Linked DNA regions of Flocculibacter collagenilyticus. Each later gene encodes a partner of the first gene's protein in a complex. Links are inferred from orthologs where the notes say so. Each region holds a gene or a part of one and is shown in the gene's direction. Other genes may lie near its edges.

Region 1 (4,404 bases):
GGCAATGAGAAAACTAAACCACTACCAAATAGGGTAACAAAGTAATGAAAAAGATATTAATTGCCTTAACATTATTAGTACCATCTTTGGTAAGTGCAGCTGGTGGAAGTAATGTTCCATTAGAGTCTGCGAATATCGACTTAACTGATCAAGCGTCGTTGCAACGTGGCGCTAAATTGTTTATGAACTACTGTCTTGGTTGTCACCAAATGCAGTATCAGCGTTATGAAAGAACGTTTAACGACATCGGTATTCCAGTAGAGTTAGGTAAAGAAAACCTAATCTTTACTGGTGCGAAAGTGGGTGAGCATATTAAAAATGGTATGCCTGCTGAAGATGCTAAAAAGTGGTTTGGTGCTGCGCCACCAGACTTAACGCTTGAAAGCCGTTTACGTACACCAGATTGGATTTACACGTATCTTAAGTCTTTTTACGCTGATCCAAGTAGACCGTTTGGTGTAAATAACACTGTGTTTCCACAGGTAGGTATGCCACATGTACTACAAGAGCTACAAGGCGTTCGTTATAAAGCTAAAGAGTCACGCTTAGTTGACGGCGAAGTAGTAGAAGACGAAGTCTTTAAGGTAGACGGTAGTGGTGAATTAAGTGAAGAAGAATATGATCAAGTAGCACGCGACTTGACCAACTTCCTAGCCTACGTTGGTGAACCAATGCAGCTTGAAAGAAAGAGCATGGGCTGGAAGGTTTTGCTATACTGTCTCGTTTTCTTTATTTTAGCAGTCTTACTGAAGAAAGAATTTTGGAAAGACGTAGACTAACTACTAGATTTTAATACATAAAATTTACTATGGGGGCAATTGCCCCCATAGCTGTTTTATCAACATAACCGGAGGAATCCATGGCAGTTACTGCAAATAAGCGTCCAGTCATGACACTTTTTTCAAACAGTAATGATATATATAGCCACCAAGTTCGCATTGTACTAGCGGAAAAAGGCGTAAGCGTAGACATCCATAAAGTTGAAATGGATAACCTGCCTGAAGATCTATACGAAGTGAACCCTTATGGAACTGTACCAACCTTAGTTGACCGTGAGTTAGGCTTGTTCGTTGCAAAAATCATAATGGAATACCTTGATGAGCGTTTTCCTCACCCTCCATTAATGCCTGTATACCCTGTAGCTCGTGGTCGCAGCCGTTTAATGATGCACCGCATTGAATCGGACTGGTACACGTTAGCTGAAAACATTTTAAACGAAAAAGATGTTGAAGCTTCACGTCAACAACTTAAAGAAAGCTTGTTGAGCTTAGCGCCTATTTTTGGTGAAACACCGTTTTTCATGAGTGAAGAATTTAGTTTGATCGATTGTTACTTAGCACCGTTGTTATGGCGCTTACCATTACTTGGTATTGAGCTTGATGGCACAGGTTCTAAAGAGATCAAAGCTTATATGATTAAAGTATTTGAACGTGAATCATTTCAAGCATCATTGACAGATGAAGAGCGAGAAATTCGCAATAACCGTTTAGGTTAATCGTCGAATGATGACTTCAAATCGCCCTTATTTATTAAGGGCATTTTACGATTGGATCGTTGATAATCAGCTGACACCGTATATTGTGGTGAACGCGATGCATCCGGCTGCGAAAGTGCCCATGCAGTTTGTTAAAGACGGCCAAATTGTATTAAACGTCAACCCTGCTGCGGTAGGCAATCTGTTAATGAATAACGATTGTGTTGCTTTTGATGCCAGATTTGGTGGTAAGCCAATGAATGTAATGGTGCCAATTAATGCCGTGTTAGCTATCTACGCTAAAGAAAATGGTGCAGGTACAGTATTTCCTGAAGAAGAGGAAGTACAGCAAGAAGACGAGTTACACTTCGAGCCTAAATTACAAGCTACGCCAAAAGTGGAAGAGTCAGATACAAGCAGTGAAAGTGACAGTAAGGCTACAGAAAAAAAATCAAAGTCTCGCTCTCATTTGAAAGTAATTAAGTAATATTGTTGATGTTATTACGCTTTTACTTTTACGTTAAGTAAGCATTACGATAAAAGCCCACAAGTTGTGGGCTTTTTACTGATGAGTAGTTGAGTAATAAAATGGCTAAAGAAGCCGTTAACTAGGCCAGTTATAAATATTCAAATACTTTTACTACTTTGCCTACACCGCTAATATTACGCGCAATATCCACTGCTTTATCAGCTTCGTGCATGGTTGCTAGCCCCATCAAAAATACTTCTGCATTTTCTGTTACGACTTTAATGTTTAATCCTGCGACTTGTTCGTCACTTAATAGTTGGGTTTTTACTTTAGACGTAAGCCATGCGTCGTTAGTTTTAGTTGTGATAGACGTGCTACTACCAATACGGATCTGGTTATGGATTTTTTTCACACCAATAATATCGGCAACGGTTTTCGCTGCAAGATCTCTTAGCTGATCATTAGGTGCTTGACCTACCAATAAAACAACGCCATTGAACGACACAATGCTAATGTTGCTATGTTCTCGCAAGCTAGCGTGTTCAGAAAAAAGCAGTTCTGCTTTTACTTCAATATTGTTATCGTCAATTTGAGCGCCAATACTTCTGCGATCATTTGCAGCAGATGCTGCGCCCGCTGCACCTGCAACAACAGCCACCGCACAACCTTCAAGAATAAGAACAGAGGCTAATAAAAGGGGTAAGGAAAATTTTCTCATAATTATGCTTCCTGTTGCGGGAATAATGTTTCGTCAATAAGCTCAGCCAGTAAATGAATATGGAATAAATGTCCTTCCATAATGCGTGCAGGACGCTTAGAAGGCACCTTAACTTCAATATCATTATTACCAAGCAGTCCTGATATGTCATGCCCTTCTTCACCATTAAACGCAATAATAGCCAAATCTTTTGTCAGGGCCGACTCTATCGCGGCAACAACGGGCGCTTCATTACCTGTTAATGAGAAGGCTAAGAGTAAGTCTCCTGGGTTCGCTAATGCTCTAACTTGACGTGAAAAGTGCTCTGCATGGTTCACGTCTCTTGCTACCGTCGACATCGAATTTAAATCACTGTTTAGTGTGATGGCGGGCAAACAAGGGCGTTCAGTTTCAAAGTGGTTGATGAGAAGGTTGGCAAAGTGCGTGGATAAAGTGAAACAGCTTTGATAACCACAACAAATTACTTTGTTACCCGTTAGGAGTGTTTGTACGATCATCAATGCAGATTGTTCTAATACACCCGCAAGCGTGTCGCCTGCAGCAATTTGAGTTTGTATACTCTCTGTAAATAATTGTCTTACTTTATCTTGCATATATTTTTCTTAAATAATTAGAATGCATTTTGGTGCCATTGCAATGGTTGGCTATTGTCACCTGAAAACGCGATAACATCAAATCGACATGCAGTATCAGTGAGATTAAATTGAGTAAGAAAATGTTGTGCAGTTTTGATTATTTTCTTTTGTTTGCTTGGTGTGACCGATTCAGCTGCTGAGCCGTGGTGATCATTTTTACGATATCTCACTTCAACAAATACGAGGCTATCGTCGTTTTTTACAATAAGATCGATTTCTCCGAAGCGCGTATTGTAATTTGCTTCAATGAGTCGATAGCCATGCTTTTTTAGGTGATTAAGTGCAAGGCTTTCATAGTAATCACCTTTATGCTTAGTTGATGCGCTAAACAGTTTAGTAAGGGGTTTCAATCCGTGTCACCTTTCCTTTATTGAATCTTGCCCACATCAGTTTCCTTTCAACATTACCTGTGTGAGTAACAGAGAGTTGCCCTGTTAAGCCTGAAATGCTTTGCCCAGGTAGTACTCGCATTTGAGCAAGTTGATTGATAAGTTGGTAGCTGTCATATCCTAAAGCAAATAAACGAAGTTGCTGAATATTGCGCTCCGGCCAAAGTTGCTGGCTTTGCGAGCGTAATGATTTTATTTTGCTTTGAGAGCCAATAATCCATGGCATGTCGGTAAATTTGATATTAGTTAACTCTTTTTTGGCTGTTTTATAGTTGCCATAGCTTTTAGAAGAGGCAAAAACAGGTACTGCCGTGGCAAAAGGGCTGATGCTCACATCTATAAACGGTTTTAAAAGGTGGGTTTGAATTGGATTGGCGATGATGTAAAACGCGTCAATGTCTCTACGGTTGCGTGTATCACTCTTAATGCGTTTATTAGTAAAGCGCTTAATACGGCTAATGCGTTTTTTACTCTCATCCACGTCAAGGGTGCTGCTAATCGCTTTGCTCATATCATGAGTGCCATTAAAGTAAATGATATCAATTGCGGCATTTTTTTCTATTTTGGCCGCTTGTTCTTGCCAATTTCGCGCTAAAAATTCGGCTTCGCGCTGCCCACTGCTATTATTTTCCGCCACAATAACAGGATGCTTGAAGTTGAGTTTTATTAAGTCTGTTGCAGCTTGTTTTAATTCATCACTACGTGAGAGAGTCAGGTTG
Region 2 (4,612 bases), 120 kb from region 1 along the record:
AATTGGTTAAATTCCATATTTGCTACACGGCAACCTGCACGCCACGCCATAGCAATGCCGTCACCGCTGGCCACGTCTGGATTGCTGGTGTATAAGTACACTTTACTTGCGCCACCTGTCGCTAAAGCCACACTTTTGGCTCGTATTACTTCAACCATTTCTCGGTTGCGGTTCCATACATAGGCGCCATGTACTTTATTTCCGTTAGGAATAGCGGCATTTGCATCTATCGTTTTGAGTTTTTTAGAGGTGATTAGATCAATAGCATTATAACGTTCGAACAACGTGATATTAGGGTGTTTTTTAACTTGTTCTACTAGTGATGTTTGTACTGCTTTACCTGTTGCATCGGCAGCATGCAAAATACGACGATGGCTATGGCCACCTTCGCGAGTAAGGTGGTACTTTTTATTGCCTTTTTTATCTTCAAATTGGTCGAATGGTACACCTTGTTCAATAAGCCATTCCATCGACGACTTCGCTTGTTTGGCAGTAAACGTGACCGCTGCGTTATCACATAATCCTGCACCTGCCTGCAATGTGTCTTTAACATGTGACTCGATGCTATCGTTTTCATCAAAAACCGCAGCAATACCACCTTGGGCGTACAATGTTGACCCTTCTTTTAACGGGCCTTTACTTAAAACCGCAACTTTTGCTTGCTCGGCAATCTGTAATGCAAGGGTTAAGCCTGCTGCACCGCTGCCTATTATTAATACATCACAAAAGTGTTCAATATGCTCATTCATCGATATAATCATTCGCAATTCAGGAAGATAAGTCTAAATAATAGCATTTTTTACTTTCTGATTTAGACTGTTAAAACACACTATTTTAATTAATTTGTATTTATTTTGTAATTTGTAAGAACTTTTTACAAATTTGCTAGTCTGAGATTGTACGCTTGCCCAATCCAGATTGAGCAAAAGAGAACACGGTTACTATCAGGTTTTTATTTTTCAGTATGTAGTAACGCATTTTTGTTAGGGTACTTTTCTTTTTTAATCTGGAAACAGAGTCACTATTCGAGAAGTATAACGGATATTTGGGAGTTCAGGCTCGAATGAGCGAGCAAGAAATTGATTTTGAAATTATAAAACGCGTCCAGCAGGGTGATAAAAACGCGTTTAATTTATTGGTTAGAAAATACCAACATAAAGTGGCGAGTTTAGTGTCACGTTATGTTTCTAGCCATGGAGATGTTGCAGATGTAGTGCAAGAAGCGTTTATTAAGGCATATAGAGCCTTACCCAACTTTCGTGGAGAAAGCGCTTTTTACACGTGGTTATATCGCATAGCGGTTAACAGCGCAAAAAATTATCTTGTTGCTCAAGGGCGGAAGCCGCCTTCAAGTGATATAGATGCAGACGAGGCTGAAGTTTATGATGGTGCAAGCGCGTTACGCGAAAACGCTTCACCAGAAAGTTTGGTTTTGACGGATGAAATTAAACGAGTGGTATTTTCCACCATTGAGTCTTTGCCTGATGATTTGCGCTCTGCGATTACGTTAAGGGAGATAGATGGATTAAGTTACGATGAAATTGCTGAAGTAGTAGGTTGCCCCGTAGGCACGGTTCGCTCTCGTATTTTTAGAGCGCGTGAAGCAATTGATAACAACATTAAGCCTCTAATAAGTAATTAGGTATTTAGTAAATAAAAGCAAACATAATGCAGATTAACTAAAAGCTTAATTAAGTAATTAGCAACAGTTTTACAAACATATATCAAGTATATGTAAATACGGTAGGAATTGAGTATGGTTATGAAACAACATGAATTAACTTCTGTTGTGATGGATAATGAAGCGACTGAACAGGAAATTAGCACTTTTCTTGATAGTCATTCTCCAGATAATTCGCATGCAGCTAATGAATTCAGTGAAGAAAAGCGCGCCACATGGGCTCGTTATCATTTAGCAAGTGATGTGTTACGCAAGGAAGTGGCTAGCAACATTGATCTGGGGCTGGCAGAACGCATTGAAGCTGCTTTAGAGTTTGAAGCTCCTCATCAGCCTGTAGCTACAGAAGTTGAAACGTCGCCTTCAAGAGTTACTCAGTGGGTTAACAAGATTAAGCAAAAAGCAGGTGGAGCAAGCCTAAGTGGTTTACTAAGCATTCCTGCTTTTCGTTATAGTTCACAGCTAGCGATTGCTGCAACAGTAGCAATGGTTTCTGTTATTGGTGTTCAACAATATTCTGATAATGGCGTTGATGATACAAGCCCGTTACCGGTGTTTGTGACAAAGCCGTTAGATGGTTTTGCTTCTCCTGTTAGTTTATCGACTACGTCGAACCAACAGCGCAACACAATATCGGCTGATCAACAGCGTATCAATGCATTAATATTAGATCACCAACGTCAAATTCGATTAAAGCCAGTGTCAACTTCGGTTGAAGACGCATCGAGCAATCAAAGCCAAGACGATGACAGTCTTCGTAACGGGGATAACCAAGTAAATAACTAATGAGAAGTTTAGTAGTATTGTTCATCTTGTTGCTATCTTGTCCAAGCATCGGGCAGGATAGCATTGACGCCACTCACCAGCCTCCTTCTTCCTCTAGTGTGATCACTATTAACGATGCCAGCCAATCTGCATCGGAGCCTGTTACCGCGGAACAACTTTTGCAAAAATTGAATTATGCTTTGCACAATTTAAATTTTGATGCCTCATTTATTGTTATTTTTAACAAAAAAGGTGAGCCTTATCGTTGGTTGCATGGTATTCATCAAGGGGTAGAGCTAGAGCACTTAAGTTTATTAAATGGTGCGGGGCAAGATATTGTTAGGCGTGATAAGGTGGTTACTTACTTTGATCCTCAACAGCCTCCTTACTCAATCAATTCTGGTGTTATTCGCGGTCCTATTCCAGAAATTTTATTTACGGATATTAGCAATTTAAAACAACACTATAGTTTTGTTTTAGCAGGCAAAAAACGTATTGCTGGAAGAGAAGCGCAATTAATCCGAATTATTGCTAACGATAAACATCTATATAACTTTAAATTGTGGTTAGACGTACGTTCAGGCATGTTACTCAAAGCCGCTTATGTGAATGATAGTGGTGAAGAATTAGAGCAAATTCAGCTTACCCATATTACAGTAACTGAGCAACCACACCCTGAACTTATCAAGTTAAGTGCCGCAACTTTGCCTGAGGTGATCACTCCACCTGTTTCAGCTACAAGCCAACAGGCGTCAACATCGCTAGATGTTGATGTGGTGAAAAATAGCGAGATTAAGATTAACAATTGGCGTTTTGGTTGGCTACCTTCAGGGTTTAAAGTGATTAAGTCAGATAAGCACCAGCTTTCACTCACCCGGGAAGCATCAGATTATTATATGTTTAGCGATGGACTGATAGATTTTTCAGTGTTTATACAGCGCCCCTTGTCAGGATCGTCAAATTCAGTATTAACTAAAGGTGCAATCACGCTATATAATCATCGAAACCAAGTATATGATGTGTCTGTAGTTGGTCGTATTCCTGCCAAAACTGCTCAGTTGATTGCCCAGTCAGTTTCACACAAATAAACGATACTCATTTAACTGGAAAATTATGATTGAAGAGCAAGGTGTTATTGTTGCTGTAGAGCCTTTAGCCGATAAAGGTTCTGACGCGAACTATATTTTTTGGGTTGAAACCCAAATTAAAACGACTTGCAGCGCCTGCCATGTAGAAGAAAATTGTGGTACTAGCACGGTGGCTAAAGCGTTTAGTAAGCGAAAAAATGTGGTAAGTGTAGCTTCTGTCAAACAGGCTAACGTTGGTCAACAAGTGAAAATAGGTATTCCTGAAAATACGATCGTTACTGGCTCGTTAATGGTCTATATGTTGCCGTTAGTATTAGCTATTTTAGCAGCGGTTGTAGTTGATTTTACTGCTCAGCGTTTGCTTATTGATGCTGAATGGCTAACCATTTTAGGGTTATTCGCTGGAGGGACAATGGGGTTTGCGTTTGCTCGCTGGTGGATAAAAAACGGTACAAATGCGAGTGACTATCAAGTCACGTTGTTGCAAATCTTACCTGAACATATTCCTATTAAAGAAGTGTGATAGAAACACTGATATTAAGCGCCCACACACTCTATCTTTCCCCAGCAAAACGGGAACAATGTTAAGTTAATTTCAATTGATTGCGGATTCAGTTTGGTATTGATCGCAAAGTCTAGTAAAATTGCGCGATTAAATGCCCTTTACACGTTTAGCTTATCGCTTGTACGTTTAAAGCAACTTTCGTTTAGAACAGTAGTTAAGAATCATTTCCTATGAAAAACATACGCAACTTTTCAATAATTGCACACATTGATCACGGTAAATCCACCTTATCTGATCGTCTTATCCAAGAATGCGGTGGCCTTTCAGAGCGAGAAATGCAATCTCAGGTGCTTGATTCTATGGATATTGAGCGTGAGCGTGGGATCACCATTAAATCGCAAAGTGTAACCCTAAATTATACCGCTCAAGACGGCGAAACCTATCAGCTCAACTTTATCGATACGCCGGGACACGTAGACTTTACTTATGAAGTATCGCGCTCACTGTCCGCGTGTGAAGGTGCATTACTAGTAGTAGATGCAGGGCAAGGTGTTGAAGCGCAAACCGTAGCGAATT

Evidence for each region.
Region 2: the proteins of HUU81_RS14680 (region 1) and HUU81_RS14165 are in contact, whole or in part, in a crystal structure (PDB 1YFN), measured with the Escherichia coli proteins. The link is inferred for Flocculibacter collagenilyticus from one-to-one orthologs.

Annotation. Positions count from the first base shown.
Region 1 is NZ_CP059888.1:3,306,742-3,311,145, reverse strand. What follows is about bases 507-3,233. They hold HUU81_RS14680 (ClpXP protease specificity-enhancing factor), read left to right. Parts: upstream 507-1,505; coding sequence 1,506-1,961; downstream 1,962-3,233. Other genes in these bases: HUU81_RS14670 (SIS domain-containing protein), read right to left, coding at 2,664-3,233; dolP (division/outer membrane stress-associated lipid-binding lipoprotein), read right to left, coding at 2,092-2,661; sspA (stringent starvation protein SspA), read left to right, coding at 860-1,495; HUU81_RS14690 (cytochrome c1), read left to right, coding at 507-779. Outside these bases: HUU81_RS14695 (cytochrome b), read left to right, coding at 1-45; more of HUU81_RS14690, read left to right, coding at 45-506; more of HUU81_RS14670, read right to left, coding at 3,234-3,254; HUU81_RS14665 (YraN family protein), read right to left, coding at 3,272-3,646; HUU81_RS14660 (penicillin-binding protein activator), read right to left, coding at 3,630-4,404. UniProt on the Escherichia coli protein: Enhances recognition of ssrA-tagged proteins by the ClpX-ClpP protease; the ssrA degradation tag (AANDENYALAA) is added trans-translationally to proteins that are stalled on the ribosome, freeing the ribosome and targeting stalled peptides for degradation.
Region 2 is NZ_CP059888.1:3,187,405-3,192,016, reverse strand. Bases 676-3,610 are described here. They hold HUU81_RS14165 (sigma-E factor negative regulatory protein), read left to right. Parts: upstream 676-1,756; coding sequence 1,757-2,464; downstream 2,465-3,610. Other genes in these bases: HUU81_RS14155 (SoxR reducing system RseC family protein), read left to right, coding at 3,557-3,610; HUU81_RS14160 (MucB/RseB C-terminal domain-containing protein), read left to right, coding at 2,464-3,531; rpoE (RNA polymerase sigma factor RpoE), read left to right, coding at 1,064-1,642; nadB (L-aspartate oxidase), read right to left, coding at 676-749. In the rest of the region: more of nadB, read right to left, coding at 1-675; more of HUU81_RS14155, read left to right, coding at 3,611-4,054; lepA (translation elongation factor 4), read left to right, coding at 4,267-4,612. UniProt on the Escherichia coli protein: An anti-sigma factor for extracytoplasmic function (ECF) sigma factor sigma-E (RpoE). ECF sigma factors are held in an inactive form by an anti-sigma factor until released by regulated intramembrane proteolysis (RIP).